2 regions of the Comamonas testosteroni genome follow, and region 1 is predicted to be linked to the other one. Evidence: predicted binding sites of a transcription regulator. Region 1 holds the regulator's gene; the other holds the start of a gene.
The links. The regulator LexA, encoded in region 1, represses DNA repair genes until DNA is damaged. The targets are predictions, from matches to a motif close to ACTGTATNNNNATACAGT.
Positions count from the first base shown of each region.

Region 1 (7,890 bases):
CACGCAGGCCCGTTGGCTGCGGGAACTCCGGCCGCACCCGTATGATCCCAACCCCTATGCCTCAAAACACCGTCCAAGCATCCTCCTCGCAACATGGCTTGCGCGCCCTCTGGCGCCGGCGTGGAGCGGGTGCCTGGCTGCTGTGGCCGCTATCGCTGCTCTATGGAGTGCTGCAGGCCTGGAATGCCAGGCGCATGCTCGGCCGCCAGCAAAGCGCCGGCCTGCCTGTCATCGTTGTCGGCAATGTGATTGCGGGCGGTGCGGGCAAGACCCCTGTGACCCAGGCCGTGGTGGCCCACCTCAAGGCCAGGGGCTGGCAGCCGGCTATCATCTCGCGCGGCTATGGCCGCAGCATAGAGAGCGGGCAGGATTGCCGCGAGGCCCTGCCGGACAGCCCCGCCAGCGAGGTCGGCGACGAGCCTGCCCTGCTGGCACGCAGCACCGGCGTGCCGGTCTTTGTCGCCTCCAGGCGTCTGGAGGCGGCGCAAGCGCTGCGCCAGCGCTACCCGCAGGTCGACGTGATCGTGAGCGACGACGGCCTGCAACATCTGGCCATGGCACGCGATGTGGAGCTGTGCGTCTTCAATGATGAAGGAGTTGGCAACGGCTTTCTGCTGCCCGCAGGCCCGTTGCGCGAGCCCTGGCCTCGCCCGGTCACGGCCACACTGCATGCAGGCCAGCCGCCCCGGCCACTGGGCTCTTCACCGGCGTTCGCGCTGCAGCGCAGCCTGGCCGAGACCGCCCACAACGGTCATGGCCAGAGCATCCTGCTGCACAGCCTGGCCGCGCAGAGCCCGGAGGCCGTGGCCGCCGTGGCACGCCCCGAGTCCTTTTTTGCCATGCTGACCGCCCAGGGCATCACTCCGGCAGCAACCCAGGCCCTGCCCGATCACTATGATTTCGAGAGCTTCTCGCGCACGCTGGAAAACGACAAACCCTTGATTTGCACCGAAAAAGATGCCGTCAAACTCTGGCGCAGCCATCCTGAAGCCTGGGCCGTGCCCCTGCAGTTGCAGCTGCCGCAGGCCTTCTGGGAGCTGCTGGATGCGCAACTGGCCAAGGCCAACGCCAATATTCGCCGCGATGGCAAGCCAGCCTGACTATCATTGAGCCTACGGATCAACAGCGTTTGATCACCTCTTTTTGCAGCGCCAGCCCCCTGCTGGCGCCCTCATCCCGTTTTGCAGGAATACTCCATGGACGCCAAACTTCTCGAACTGCTGGTCTGCCCCGTCACCAAGGGCCCGCTGCGCTTTGACCGCGAGCATCAGGAGCTGATCAGCCACAGCGCGCGTCTGGCCTATCCCGTGCGCGACGGCATCCCGGTGCTGCTGGAAAACGAAGCCCGCACCCTGTCCGACGACGAGCTGGAAGAAGAAAAGCAATAAGCCATGAGCTATACGGTACTGATCCCCGCCCGCCTGTCCTCGACCCGTCTGCCCGGCAAGCCCCTGGCGGATATTGCCGGCCTGCCGATGGTGGCGCGTGTGGCCCAGCGCGCGGCTCTGGCCGGCGCAGCCCGCTGCGTGGTGGCGGCCGACGACGAGAGCATTGTGGCGGCCTGCGCCCAGCATGGCGTCCAGGCCATCCTGACGCGCAAGGATCATCCAAGCGGCAGCGACCGTCTGGCCGAAGCCTGTGCTCAACTGGGCCTGTCCGGCGACGATGTGGTCGTCAATGTGCAGGGCGACGAGCCGCTGATCGACCCCAAGCTGATCGAGGCTGTGGCACAGCTGCTGCTGGCCCGCCCCGAAGCCAGCATGGGCACGGCGGCTCATCCTATTGATAGCTTGACGGATTACCGCAACCCGAACGTGGTGAAGGTGGTCTGTGACGCCAAGGGTCTGGCCAGCTATTTCAGCCGCGCACCCATCCCCTGTTCACGCGACCACGGCGATGAAGCCTGGTGGCAGACGGCGGCCCCCAAGGCCGGTCACCCAGGTTTCACACCGCTGCGCCATATTGGCATCTACAGCTACAAGGCCGGTTTTCTGCGCGAGTTCCCGCAACTCTCGCCCGCCCCCACCGAAGCCATGGAGCAGCTGGAGCAGTTGCGCGCCCTCTGGCACGGCCACCGCATTGCCGTGCATATCACGCCCGATGCACCGGGTGCCGGCGTCGACACACCCGAAGATCTGGAGCGCGTGCGCGCCGTTTTCGCTGGTTGAAAAAAAGACCTGCGCACTTTGGCGACACCGGTGCGCAGGCTGTCTTCATCCAGGACTGCTCACGCATCAAGCCGGCAGCTGCGCAGTCCGCGCGCGCAGTCCTAAAGGGCCCTGGGCCAGTCCAGGAAAGCGCTGATCGCTATACTTTCCGCATAGTCCGAATAGCATATGTAACGGCTTCGGCACCTGGATTACAACTACAGCAATCGCGTTTGCAGCGGATACATGCCTTCAATTGGCCGCACTTGTGACAGCCTTGACTGAATTGTGTAAGCCTGTGTTGGTCTTGTGCGTGCTATCCTTGCCCGCGAAAAAATACGGCCTGGGGACTACGGACGACCACCCGTCTGCCTGGGCCAGCAAGAATTTCTACTCTCCTCAAGGATTTCCATGAAACTGATTTTGTTGGGTGCACCCGGCGCCGGCAAAGGCACTCAGGCGGCCTTTATTTGCCAAAAGTACGGTATCCCTCAAATCTCCACGGGCGACATGCTGCGCGCGGCCGTCAAGGCTGGCACCCCTCTGGGTCTGCAAGCCAAGGCCGTGATGGACGCCGGCCAGCTGGTCAGCGACGATCTGATCATCAACCTGGTCAAGGAACGCATTGCTCAGCCGGACTGCGCCAAGGGTTTCCTGTTTGACGGCTTCCCCCGCACCATTCCCCAGGCCGATGCCATGAAGGCTGCCGGCGTGAAGCTGGACTATGTGCTGGAAATCGATGTGCCCTTCGACGCCATCATTGAACGCATGAGCGGCCGCCGCAGCCACCCCGCCTCGGGCCGCACCTACCACGTCAAGTTCAACCCTCCCAAGGTGGAAGGCAAGGACGACGTGACCGGTGAAGACCTGGTGCAGCGCGAAGACGACAAGGAAGAAACCGTCAAGAAGCGCCTGGACGTCTACAGCAGCCAGACACGTCCCCTGGTGGACTACTACAGCAACTGGGCCAAGGCCGATGCAGCAGCGGCCCCCAAGTACCGTGCCATCAGCGGCACAGGCAGCGTTGAAGAAATCACCGAGCGCGCTCTGGCCGCTCTGGCTTCCTGATCGCCCAGATCACTCGCGCGTGGAGCCTTGCCGCCTTTTCGCGGCCAGGCATCTCTGGGCAAAAAAGGCCGGTGTCCTCACCGGCCTTTTTTGTTCTTGAAGCTCGTGCTCCCGCCCTTCCGGCCGACATCAGTCCGGTGCGAAAAAGCTGCACCGAGGATGGCATTGGAGCCATCAATATTCATAGCTGCCTGCGCCTACACTCATTGGATTTCAGACCCAAACAGCATAAATACTCTGTATCAATGAAGGCCAGCAGCTCTCATAATAAGAGCATCAACCTAATGCGCGAGGCCAGCCCATCAGCTCCAGCATCAGGCTGATTCTGGCCTTGGCCGCCGGCAGGCTGCTCATAAGGCTATCTCGCGCTCCCTCGGCATGCACCACCTGCCCCTCCTCGCACCGGGTCGTGATGCGCAAAGCCATGCCCTGCGCCTGCGCCCAGTCCAGGGCTGGCCCCAGCGCCTCATGGATAGTGCCATTGCCCGTGCCGACCACCACCACGGCACGCACGCCTGCCGAATTCCAGGCCTGCATCACCGCCAGCGCCACGGCGCTGCTGCAGCCCGCATGGCTATGAAGCAGCTCCACCAGGGGCCAGTGATCTGCGGGCGGTAAAGCGATTGCAGTGGAGCTGGCCGCAACGACCCGGGGCAGGCCGCCCGTTGCCCAGCGCAGCCGCCCCTCCTCCACCCAGCCCTGCGGGCCGGCGCCACTGCCATCAAAGGCATCCACACGGTAGGGATGCACCTTGCGCACCTGGCGTGCACTGAACACCCGACCCGCCACCACGGCAAGCACACCGCGGCCAGCAGCCTGCGTGTCGGCCGCACAGGCCACGGCATCGCGCAGATTGCCAGGGCCGTCGGCCGAAATCGCTGTCGCCGGGCGCATGGCGCAGGTCAGCACCACGGGCTTTGCCGGGTGCAGAACACATTGCAGAAACCAGGCGGTTTCCTCCAGGGTGTCGGTGCCGTGGGTGATGACAATACCGCTCACATCATCACGCGCGAGCAGCTCGGCACATCGCAGCGCGAGTGCATGCCAGGTCGCGTGATCCATATCCTTGCTGTCCAGCTGCGCCAGCTGCTCCGCCTGCAGCGACGCCGCAGCAACGCCTTCCAGGTCCGGCACGGCCTGCAGCAGCTGAGCCACGCCCAGCTGGGCCGCACGGTAGCCCACACTGGTGCCAGCCTGCTCGGCAACTCCGGCAATCGTGCCACCGGTGCCCAGGATGACGATATTTTTGTCACGTTCCACTTGCAGTCCTCTTCAAACTGATTAAAAATACAGGTACTGGATGAACACACAGTATTCATCATCGATCGATCAAGGAATGCCCATGGACCACCCCAAGCTCACTCCCCGCCAGCAGCAGATTCTGGACCTCATCCAGTCCACCATCGCTCGCACGGGTGCGCCCCCTACCCGGGCCGAGATTGCCAGCACCTTTGGCTTCAAGTCGGCCAATGCTGCAGAAGAGCATTTGCAGGCACTGGCACGCAAGGGCGTCATAGATCTGGTCAGCGGCACATCGCGCGGCATTCGCCTGCGCGCCGATACCGTGCGCACCATCAATGCGGCACGCGGCGCCAGCTTTGCGCTGCCGCTCACGGCCCTGGCCCCGCTGGTGCTTCCCCTGGTCGGCCGCGTCGCTGCCGGCTCGCCTATTCTGGCCCAGGAACATATCGATCAGAGCTATTCGGTCGAGCCCAGCCTGTTTGCCGCCAAGCCCGATTACCTGCTCAAGGTCCGCGGGATGTCCATGCGTGACGCGGGCATCATGGACGGCGACCTGCTCGCGGTACAGGCTACGCATGAAGCGCGCAACGGCCAGATTGTGGTGGCCCGCCTCGGTGACGACGTGACCGTCAAGCGCTTCAAGCGCACGCCTCAGGGCATCGAGCTGCTACCCGAGAACCCAGACTACAAGATCATTCACGTCGATCCTGAAGAGCCGTTCGCCATCGAAGGCCTGGCCGTAGGCCTTATCCGCAACAGCATGTTCATGTAACGGGCAGACGGCGTCCCTCCGTCTATGCAGCCGAGGCACCGAGCCTCCTTCCCTCTCAAGCCCAGGTGGTAGGCGCGAAGCCGTTGAGCTTCGCCCTGGGCGGAGCTTTGCCGAAAGAACGCAATCCTGCCCTTATCCATGCCGCGAGGTCATCAAAAGGAGTTGCCAAATGGGATTCGCCACATCACTGCAGGCTTTGACACGCCTGACCATGAAAGGCCTGCCTGCCACGCTGTCGCCCAATCCGAACTTCAGCTCCGATGACGCAAGCGAAGCCGCTGCAGAGCCCGTATCCTTCACTGCCAATCGTCCAATGGCGAAGCAGATCGGCATCCCTGTCATGCGCGCCAACCGCGGCCGCAGTCGCCTCGGCAGCAATACACTTCGCCCGCAGGCCTTTGCTGCGACCCCAGAGCTTCAATCGCCAATAATCGACCAGTCGACACAAGCAGCTTCTCCACGACTTCTCAAAATCGTGCAGCGAGAACCGCGCAGGCAACCCGAATGCCTGCTGATCTGCGGACGCATGGCCGATGTCTGCGCCGCGCTGGAGCGTATGGCACTCCATGAGCAAACGGCCCCGCAAGTCTGAAAGCACAATGAGGTTTGCCTGCCTGCACTTATGCAGCCCCGAACCCGACCCGAAATAGGCCTGCAGGCAATGTAACAGGGCTTCCATATGCATCCAACAAGAAGCCATCGCAACGCTCTTGGCCCATCGGCCGGCAGATATGGCGCCAGACAACGCTGCCAACAGTGCATAGGCGAAAAACTCGATGTCGCCAAAACAGACCCTCAGTATTGGCGCCGAACGATCTGGATCGCCATGTAAATTATTTGCTGATGCTCTGCCTGCCCCTGCCCGCCGGAGCGCATTTTGCACAAGCCTCGCAGCCTTCTAAACTCCTTGTCAGGCACGAATATCCGTCAGAACAGATACCCGGATCAGGGTATTGCGGCACCTCTTCGACAGTGGAAACATTCATATACACATGTCAACGAGGGCGTCTTATGAGTGCCTACCGCAAGCTCTTGCAGCACATACAGGCCAAAGACGCCAATGGAGACCTGCGCCTGATTCTGGTCTATCAGAGTTTTGATGAGATCGACATGCCGCATGGCGTCTCCATACGCCCGTCTGCCATTTACTTTGAAACTGCCGATCACCAGGAGGTCAACTGGCTCAATCCACAGCAGTTCGAGATAGAGGCCACTGGCGAAATCCTCAATCGCGTTCCTCCTTCGCCCGAGGAATGAGACGATTCGACGAGACCGCCCCTTGTTACAGAGTCTTACCTCCTGTCTGCAACTCTGCTGCATTCAAAAACTAGGCATTGCGCGGCTCCAGGTATTGGAATAAATTGATTTCCAGGCACATCTTCCGGCATCAGGAGGTTGAACATGTTCAAGCACCTGCTCATTCCCACCGATGGCACCAAACTGTCAGAGGCTGCCGTGCGTGCTGGCGTTCTGCTTGCGCGTGAACAAGGCGCCAAGGTGACCGGCCTGTATGTCATGCCCGATTACCGCGCCATCATCTACGGCGCAGACGCACTGCTGACTTACAACAGCGCAGAGTTCGAGCGCAGTGCCAACAGCGATGCAGATGCGGCTTTGCAGTTCGTTGACCAGATTGCCAGACCTGAAGGCGTACCCTGCAACTTTGTGCGAGTCACCCACGCCTCTGTTTACCAAGCCATTGTTCAGCAGGCGCAGGAATTGCAATGCGACCTGATTTGCATGGCTTCACACGGTCGCAAAGGTATCGGCGGAATTTTGCTGGGCAGCGAAACCCAGCGCGTTCTGACCCACAGCCATGTCCCGGTGCTGGTACACCGGCCTGCCTCAACCGGCAAACATTAAGGAGCCAGAAATATCGAATGGCAGTCCTGCCTGTCGCACGCTCGCCTCGATACAAGGCGGGCACAAGCGACTTGCAAGTCATGGCTGCAAAATGCAGGCCCGCAAGTCAGAAGTTGCTGGCCGCACCCGATGGGGCAACCTGTCAACCGTTCAAACGCGTCAGCAACAGTGCAAGAGCGATAAACGGCGATTGAGGCCAAAGTAACGCCTCTGCCAACTATTCAAATGCATTGACTGTGTGAGCTGCAGAACCGGATCGAGAGGACCCCGAAACTTGCCCGCCTTGCGCGGGCATTTTTTTGGCTGCTAGGCACATCGCTCCGATACTTCTCCCAATCGCTCACGATGCCCAGGCAAGGTGAACAGAATCTGGAGATTCTGCGAGTCCATTTGCTGCACCACGATGGAGCCGTCTTCGTGCAGATAGATCCGCACAGTGTGTTCATCATCCAGATCCCAGTGCGCAACGCTCGTATTCACCCCCCGCCAGCCATGCTCCTCGCACAGCCGACGCCGGCGCAAGGCCTTCAAAAATTCCTGCGAAGCACCAAGCTCTGCATTGGTTTGCACCCAGCTGTCGATCACCAGCTCATAAGCCATCTGCTGCGTATGGCAAGGCTTGGCCAGCTTCATATGCCTGATCCAGGCATCTAGACGGGAGGCAAAAGTGTATTGCAGGTGGTGGGACATGGGCTTTTTTTGAATTCAGTAGTGCATCGGGCCAGATCGCCGCTTGCACATCAAAATCAGAATTTTCCTACGCCCAATTTACCGAAAAGTGCAGCAGAAACAAAATCT
Region 1 is NZ_CP043568.1:3,647,381-3,655,270, forward strand. Features, by position in the region: gene F0P97_RS16765 (hypothetical protein) at 1-45, shown strand, start outside; gene lpxK (tetraacyldisaccharide 4'-kinase) at 57-1,100, shown strand; gene F0P97_RS16775 (Trm112 family protein) at 1,197-1,388, shown strand; gene kdsB (3-deoxy-manno-octulosonate cytidylyltransferase) at 1,392-2,168, shown strand; gene adk (adenylate kinase) at 2,559-3,215, shown strand; gene F0P97_RS16790 (asparaginase) at 3,492-4,475, opposite strand; gene lexA (transcriptional repressor LexA) at 4,558-5,229, shown strand; gene F0P97_RS16800 (hypothetical protein) at 5,399-5,821, shown strand; gene F0P97_RS16805 (hypothetical protein) at 6,241-6,486, shown strand; gene F0P97_RS16810 (universal stress protein) at 6,631-7,092, shown strand; gene F0P97_RS16815 (hypothetical protein) at 7,399-7,782, opposite strand.

Region 2 (7,890 bases), 420 kb from region 1:
CCATTCGGCGAATCATCGGGTTTGGGCTGTTCCCCCAGCGTCAGGCAGAGCTGTGAACGCCGCCCCCTTGTCGGTACGAGAGCAAGGGACTTCTCGCTCTCACAAGTACACAGGGGCCGAAGGCATTCCGGGCTTGCACTGGGTCTTCTTGGTGATGGCTTTGGCATGTGCTGCTGCGGGTGCTTATCTCTGGATATTTGATTGAAGCAGTGCTAGTCCACTGCCTCATCTGCAGACAGCCCGCTGCGCCTGGCCCAACTCGCTGCCCCATCCATATTGCCGCTGACACAGCCTTGCGTTAGCCTGCGTGCTCCACATTTGCTCAGGAGCCTGCCATGTCCCGTCGTTTGGTTCTTTCTGCCAGCACCGCCCTCGCGGCGGCCGCACTGATCGTGGGTTGCGGCGCCATGGGGGCGTCGGGCGGCAACCCCATGAGCTTCTTCATTACCAGCACCAACCCCGGCAAGGGCGGCGACCTGGGCGGGCTGGCCGGGGCCGACCGCTACTGCCAGTCGCTGGCCGCAAGCGTGGGCGCAGGCAACAAGACCTGGCGCGCTTACCTGAGCAATGCGGCACTGAACGGACAACCGGCCGTCAATGCGCGCGACCGCATCGGCAACGGACCGTGGCGCAACGCCAAGGGCGTGGTCATTGCCACCAGCGTGGCCGACCTGCACAGCGCCAATGCCAAGGTCGGCAAGGACACCTCACTGACCGAAAAGGGCGAAGTCGTCTCGGGCTTTGGAGATGAGGTCAACCGCCACGACATCCTGACCGGCTCGCGCCCTGACGGCACCCTGGCCTTGCCCGAGCCCGGCAAGGACACCACCTGCGGCAACTGGACCAAGAGCGACGGCGGCTCTGCCATCGTGGGCCACCACGACCACCAAGGCACCAACCCCGACCCTGTGGCCAATGCCTCGTGGAACTCGTCGCACGGCACGCGCGGCTGCAGCGTTGAGCAGCTCCAGCAAAGCGGCAGCGCCGGGCTGATGTACTGCTTTGCCACCAACTGATCGGGATGAAAGTGCGGGCCTCGGCCCGCGCCGGTTGATGACAGGCAAGCGCCGCCCCGGAACGACCCTGATGGTTCAATACCCTACTCTGCCTGGTCATTGAATCAGCGCTCAGCCAGGCCAAAGTCTGCAATCGACAAGCCGGCATCTGTGAAGTGATGCTTGGCCCACTATTCATGCAGTGATCTCGCTCATATAATTAGCCACCATATTATATTTTGGCTAACTAATGAAGCTTGAACAGAAGTACCAGGCGCTAATTGAAGAAGCGCAAAAACGCAAACTTCCCGATGTGGATGGCATCCAGCTGTGTTTTCAAGTGCTGTCTATGGCTGCAAACATCGACCGCGACTGCGCTGCTTTGCTGGCTCCTCATGGTTTGTCTGAGGGGCGCTTTGTGCTGTTGTTCCTTCTCGATGTGGCGCCTGACGGACTCGCACCCAACGCGCTGGCCGAACGGGCTGGCGTGACCCGCGCCACGGTGACCGGCCTCTTAGACGGACTGGAGCGCGAGGGTCTGATTGAACGTCACGCCAACGCCGAAGACCGCCGCGCACTTTGCATTCGACTGACCTCAAAAGGAAAACAACTTGCCAGTACCGTTATCAATCAGCATGGCCGGTGGATTGCAGGCCTGTTTGGCAACCTGTCTGTAGATGAGCGAAAGCAGCTGGCAGCGTTGCTGGAGAAAGTACGAGGCCCTGAATCGGACGTTGAATCATGAGGGATCAAGTCCGCAAGGGTGCGACGCGCACCGTTGACATTCCTCGGGACGTTCTGCATGCGCTATCGCACGGGGAGTTGCAATGCGCGACGCTGGCTGAGTGCCTAGCAGTCGACCAGGCCGTACTGGCACGAACACTCTTTCCGGCACTTACGGCTCGCGCACTGAACACGATCGATGAAGCCTGCCAGCTGGGTGTGCTCAAACGCATGGCCCGTATCGGCGCAGTCTTGCTGGAGGACTTGGGTACTGGGGGCATCGCACAATGCCGAACGCACCACGCAGATATGGCACGAGGCTGGGCGTGTTTCATGATCGGTGCGCAGCCTAATGTAGATCTCGGTGTACGGCTGGCCACAATGCGCCCGCTGGCAGATGATGCCCATTTTGGTGTGCGTGAATGGGCTTGGATGGCGATGCGGCCGCACCTGGTGCAAGACCTAGCGACGGCTATCGCTCAGCTGATGCCATGGACACAAGATCCTTCTGACCGTATCCGACGATTCGCGTGCGAGGATTTGCGTCCCCGCGGGGTGTGGAGCACACATATCTCACAGCTCAAATGCTCGCCCGAGCAAGCGCTGCCTTTGCTCTCAGCTCTGAAGAGCGACCCTTCGGTCTACGTGCAGGACTCGGTCGCCAATTGGCTCAATGATGCCGCCAAGGACCAGCCAGCCTGGGTACGTGACATCTGTGCCCAATGGCTTCAAAGCTCCCAAGCCGCCACCACACATCGTATATGTCAACGCGCACTGCGCAATCTCAAGTGAAAGTGGAACCATGTCTCATTACCTCGTAGAGCTCTACACCCCCAATTCGGCTTGGCTCGCACTGCCTGCCGACCAAAGGCAACACTTTCTTGGCGGCATCGGACTCGCATTGAATCAACTCTCCAGCCTCGGTGTCGAAGTTCTCTCTCTGGCAGAAACGGACTCCAACATTGACCAGGGAACCGCGCATACATTCCTTGGTATTTGGCGCTTTCCTGACCAGGCCGCTCGTGACGCCCTGCTGGCGGGCATCAAGGCCAGCGGCTGGTACGATTACTTTGACCATGTGAATGCGGCCAGCACTCAAGGGGCTGCGGATATTCACTTGGCTGCTCTAGCCGCCGCGTAGCGCAGTCATTCCGATAATGCCGTTATGCATCTGCAATGCATGCGGCTAGTCATTTTCTAGTGCCTGATAATGCCCACTTAATGGCCGCCCGCCACAGTCGCCACTGCGGGCCGGCCAGCCTTCGGCATAGCAGATGCAACTCAACATGGATCCCCGACTCCGCACAGAGCCGGACGCAAGATCGAGTACAAAGCATGCGACATCAACGTGGATTCATGACACCTGATCCTCATCAACCGCTACACTGTACATATGAACAGTCATCGTCTCATGAGTGGTATGCCCGTCCAACTGATCGCGTCCCCGGTTACTTTGCCGCTGGCTGATTGCAGCGCGCGCGCAGGCTCGCCCGCCAATGACTTTGCTGGCAAGCGGCTGGATATTACAGACCTGCTGGTCACGCACTCCAAGGCCACATTTGTGCTGCGTGTGGCCGGTCCGTCCATGCAGGAACACGGCATCGATGACGGCGATATCGTCGTGGTGGACAGGGAGTTGCGCGCTCGTGATGGGAGCATCGTCGTGGCGGTTGTCGAGCGCGAACTCGTCATCAGAGTGCTGGAGGGCGATGGCGACACCTGCAAGCTCAAGGCAGGCGCCCCCACCTACCCCGACACCGTGCCGCAGGAAGGACAGGCTCTGGAAATATGGGGTGTGGTCACCAGTTGCATCAAGCGCTTTGCAAGATAGACACATGCGCACGCCAGCCCAACGCAGGCTGTCGTTGAAATTTGATTAGCCCTCCCCCAAAAAGCACCTGCTAACGCACAAAGGCAATGTAGTTCTTTACACTGCCTTTTTCTTTGCTTTATTACAGTTAGCCAACATCGCGCCGCGGGCCGGGGTTAATATCTCGGTAACTAATTTTTACAGATAATGCTCCGCATGCATTTTCTGCTTGCATTGACTGCCGCAGCATTTTTGCTGTCAGCCACCGCTACCTCTCCGGCCATAGCGCAGCCCATCTATCGCTGCGGTAATGCCTATTCTCAAGAGGCATGCAAAGGCGGCAAAGTGGTGGAAGACAAAACCACCACCCTGCACAGCGGCCACTCCAGCAGCACCGTTTATCTGTGCAAAGGCCATGGCGGCGGGCTGTTCTGGAGCAGCCATTCATGCGGCCAGCACAACGCCTTTCTGGAACGCACGGAAACCGTACCCTCCGGCCTGCCCTGGGATCAGAAAGTGGCCCATGCCGAATCCCAATGGCGCAAAACCCAGCGCAATACCGCAGCCCCTGCAGTTGTCTATCAAAACCGCCCTGCCCAGCCTGCCGAGCCCGGCAAAAAACAAGTCTGCGATGCGCTGGAAGAACGCGTCAAAGCATTGGACAGCATGGGGCGAGCTGGCAGCCAGTATTACGATCTGGATTGGGTGCGGAGGGAGCGCAAGGTTGCTCGGGATGAGCAGTATCGGCTGAAATGTTGAGACTCGAAATATGCAAGCGCCAAAAGCAATTGGGAAAATCCCATGCAAGCACTTATATATGATGCCCTCACAAACAACTTGAAGGAGAAAATGTGGAGCTCTACGAAAGCCTTAACAACCTTGCCGCAAAGATCCGACAGCAGGGCCAAAACATCTCAACAGAGGAAGCGACAAAAACGGCATTCGTCATGCCTTTTATTCAATCCGTATTGGGGTATGACGTTTTCAATCCTTCCGAAGTTGTTCCAGAATTCATCTGCGATGTAGGCACCAAGAAAGGTGAAAAGATCGACTATGCCATTTTCAAAGATGGTCAAGTCCAAATGCTGATCGAATGCAAAAAGCTCGGTGAGCCACTGAATGTCAACCATGCAAGCCAGCTTTTCCGCTACTTTCACGTAACGACCGCAAGAATCTCTATCCTCACGAATGGACGGGTCTACAAGTTTTTCACAGACCTGGACGCCCCCAACAAAATGGATGAAAAGCCATTTTTGGAGCTTGATCTACTGGATATCGATGAGCATGCGGCACCAGAGCTTCGCAATCTCACGCGCTCCGCATTTGACGTTGACTCCATCATCAGTGCAGCGGGCGAACTGAAATATATCGGTCAGCTCAAACGTGAATTGGCCAATCAGTTCAGCGACCCATGCGAAGAATTTCTTCGATTTTTTACTGCCCGTGTCTATGACGGAGCAATCACTGCGCGTGTGCGTGAACAGTTCCAGCCACTGCTACTTAAAGCAGTCACCCAGTTCACCGGCGATTTGGTCAATGATCGATTGAAGTCAGCTATTACTGGAGTTGCACCACAGACTCTGGTGGCTCAGCCACTTGCTACAGATGATGCTGTGAAGTCGGAGAAATCGACCGACAAGCCACCAGCATCACAAGATGAGGAAGCCGCTCGCATCGCAACGACCCCTGAGGAGATGGAAGGGTTCTTCATTGTGAAATCGATTGTGCGAACAAGCGTCGAGCCAGAACGAATTGGTCACAGGGACACACAGAGCTATTTCGGCATTTTGCTGGATGACAACAACCGCAAGCCCGTTTGTCGCCTCCACTTCAATCGCAGCCAAAAATACCTTGGAATTTTGGATGCGGAAAAAAAGGAAGTGCGCCACCCTCTTAGCAAACTGGACGATATCTACAACTTTTCCACGGAGCTTATAGCTGCGACAAAGCTTGTGGCGTAACGATAGCCACGCTGATGTGGTTCGCGCCATCAAAAGACTCGACGCCCCCTGCCGAATTCACTGAACGCAATTTTGCGTTGAGCGATTTCACTGACTCAACAGGACGCACGCTTCCGGCTCACCGAATCACTCGCGACGGTTTTACGCTGCTGGCCATGGGCTTTACCGGCAAGGAAGCACTGCGCAGGAAGGTCGCCTATATCGACGCCTTTAACCGCATGGAAGCCGCGCTGCACCCGCCTGCAGACTCGCAGCGTAGGGAACTGGCCTTTTTCTCTGGCCGCAGAGGCCGCGGCGCAGGTACACCGCACGGTGTTCAATGCCGTGATGCAGGGCGATGCAGACGAGTGGCAGCACAGCCGCTACTTGCTGAACCTGAACTACGACAGCCAGGGCCGCCCCACCCAGCCCTATGCCAAGCCGATTGCGACGGACCAGATGGTGGTGTCCTTCAGCAGCCTGCCGCAGCGCATTGCCGACGGCGAGATCATCGGCGCGACCGATGCCCAGCTGGCCACGCCGGCAACGGCCTGCACGCAGCGCCTGACCCTGCGCGCCCAGCACCGCGAAAAGCAGGTGGCGCTGCCGGTGTACCCCGACCAGCGCCGGCGCTGTCAGCCAAGCAGCCCCCAGCGCCCGATGAAGGCCTGCTTGCTGCGCATGACGTTCCGATAGTCTGCTCTGAAGCCCGAAGCGCTGTGCCATACAAAAAGCCCCTGGCTGGGGCTTTTGTTCAGGCCTCAGGCGAGGAGGGCCAGAACATCTCTCGCACTTCGGGAGAGTAGTACGGCAATGCGAGTACCGCGCCAAACAGCGCAAAGCCCAAGGCCGATGTCGCGTTCCCCAGGCCGGACAGCACAATCGGCGGGCTGAAGCATGTGACGACCCACGTCGCGGCAGAAGACCACAGGGCAAACCGAGGTGCCCATGCTCTGAACCGCAGCAGCCCATAAAACCCGTAAAAGGAAATGAGGCCGAGCACCACGAGCACCGAAAGCGCCAGCAAGAAGATCCAGTCCGTGGGGCCGACTTCCGACTGCATCAGCAGGCTCTGGGAAAGATCGGTCAGCTCATGAGGCACCAGATCGAAGCCATATTCCGCCAGCATTCCGAATAATGGGATGCCCAGCGAAGCAATCACCAATGCGCGATACGTCGATTTGCCCATACCCACTCCAAGTTGCGATTGGCGAATCGTACTACCGCCCTCCCGCTTTTAGCGACCTGCACCGCGAATGCGCAAGCCCCGTGTTGCACTGGCTAGGCGCAGGCAGCGCCACAGACTACCCAAAACCTGCGCAGTTAAACGGACCGCTGCCCGTCCGCCAGCCGGCGCAGCAGCTGCAGCTGCTCGCTCTGGATGGTGATAAGTTCGCTCCACTGCGTTTTCTGCAGCTCGTCGATTTTTTCGTGCAGCAGCATGATTTCCAGCTCGGCCTTGAGGTTGACTTCGTAGTCGTGCTCTCCGCGAATGCGGTCCTTGTCTGCCTGCCGGTTCTGCGACATGAGAATGATGGGCGCCTGTATGGCCGCCAGCATGGACAGAAACAGGTTCAGCAGAATATAGGGGTACGGGTCGAAGGTGGAGCCGCGCGCCCACAGCAGCAAAGAGTTGAGGCCCACCCAGACCAGCATGGTTGCGCAAAACAGCGCCACAAAGGCCCAGGAGCCGCCAAAGGTGGCGACGGCATCGGCTGCGCGCTGGCCGAAGGTGGGCGGCGTTTGATCCAGCTCCTGATCCACATTGCGCGAAATGTGCTTGCGCCGGGCAATGTGCTGGGCGACCTTGAGCGCTCTGGCGTCCAAGGTATCTGCGGAGGCGCCAAACAGCCTCTTCGCAACGGTATCCGTATTGAGCATGGGACTTCCTTGTCATTCGAAGGATGAAGACATCGTCAGCATGCTACCCAAGCCTGGCGCCTGCCTTGCGCCCTGTCGCGCCGCCGCCACCGTCATGCGGCAACAAGCACAAGCGGGGGAATGCTTGAATATTGACGCCAGGTGTTGCAATGGCTGCCCCGGAGTGTGAGTATGGGTAGGCAATCGTTCGGATTGCGTTGCTACCGCTGATGCCCAAGGAGGCTGAAAATGTTCAAGCACATTCTGATTCCGACAGACGGCTCGAAACTCTCCGAAGCTGCACTGCGTGCAGGCTTGCAGCTGGCCAAGGAGCAAGGCTCCGACGTGACGGTGCTTTATGTGATGCCGGACTATTCGGCCCTGATGTATAGCGGCGAGGGGATGGTGGCCTACAACCCCAGCGAGATGCGCCGGGACGCCGAGCTAACGGCCGACACCGTGCTAAAGACGGTGCAGGACATTGCCGAGGCCGAGGGAGTGGACTGCAAGTTGGAGCGGACGATGAACTTTTCGGTGCACCAGGCCATCATCCAACAGGCCA
Region 2 is NZ_CP043568.1:3,225,823-3,233,712, forward strand. Features, by position in the region: gene F0P97_RS14780 (hypothetical protein) at 336-1,016, shown strand; gene F0P97_RS14785 (MarR family winged helix-turn-helix transcriptional regulator) at 1,246-1,740, shown strand; gene F0P97_RS14790 (DNA alkylation repair protein) at 1,737-2,510, shown strand; gene F0P97_RS14795 (DUF6616 family protein) at 2,521-2,859, shown strand; gene F0P97_RS14800 (LexA family protein) at 3,139-3,549, shown strand; gene F0P97_RS14805 (hypothetical protein) at 3,874-4,287, shown strand; gene F0P97_RS14810 (type I restriction endonuclease) at 4,380-5,489, shown strand; partial or broken gene F0P97_RS27635 (Rha family transcriptional regulator) at 5,504-5,662, shown strand; gene F0P97_RS27640 (hypothetical protein) at 5,802-6,164, shown strand; gene F0P97_RS14820 (hypothetical protein) at 6,223-6,657, opposite strand; gene F0P97_RS14825 (DUF1003 domain-containing protein) at 6,792-7,349, opposite strand; gene F0P97_RS14830 (universal stress protein) at 7,578-7,890, shown strand, end outside.
Region 2: F0P97_RS14800 (LexA family protein) is a predicted target of LexA. The motif match lies at 3,103-3,120, and genes of this name have one in related genera.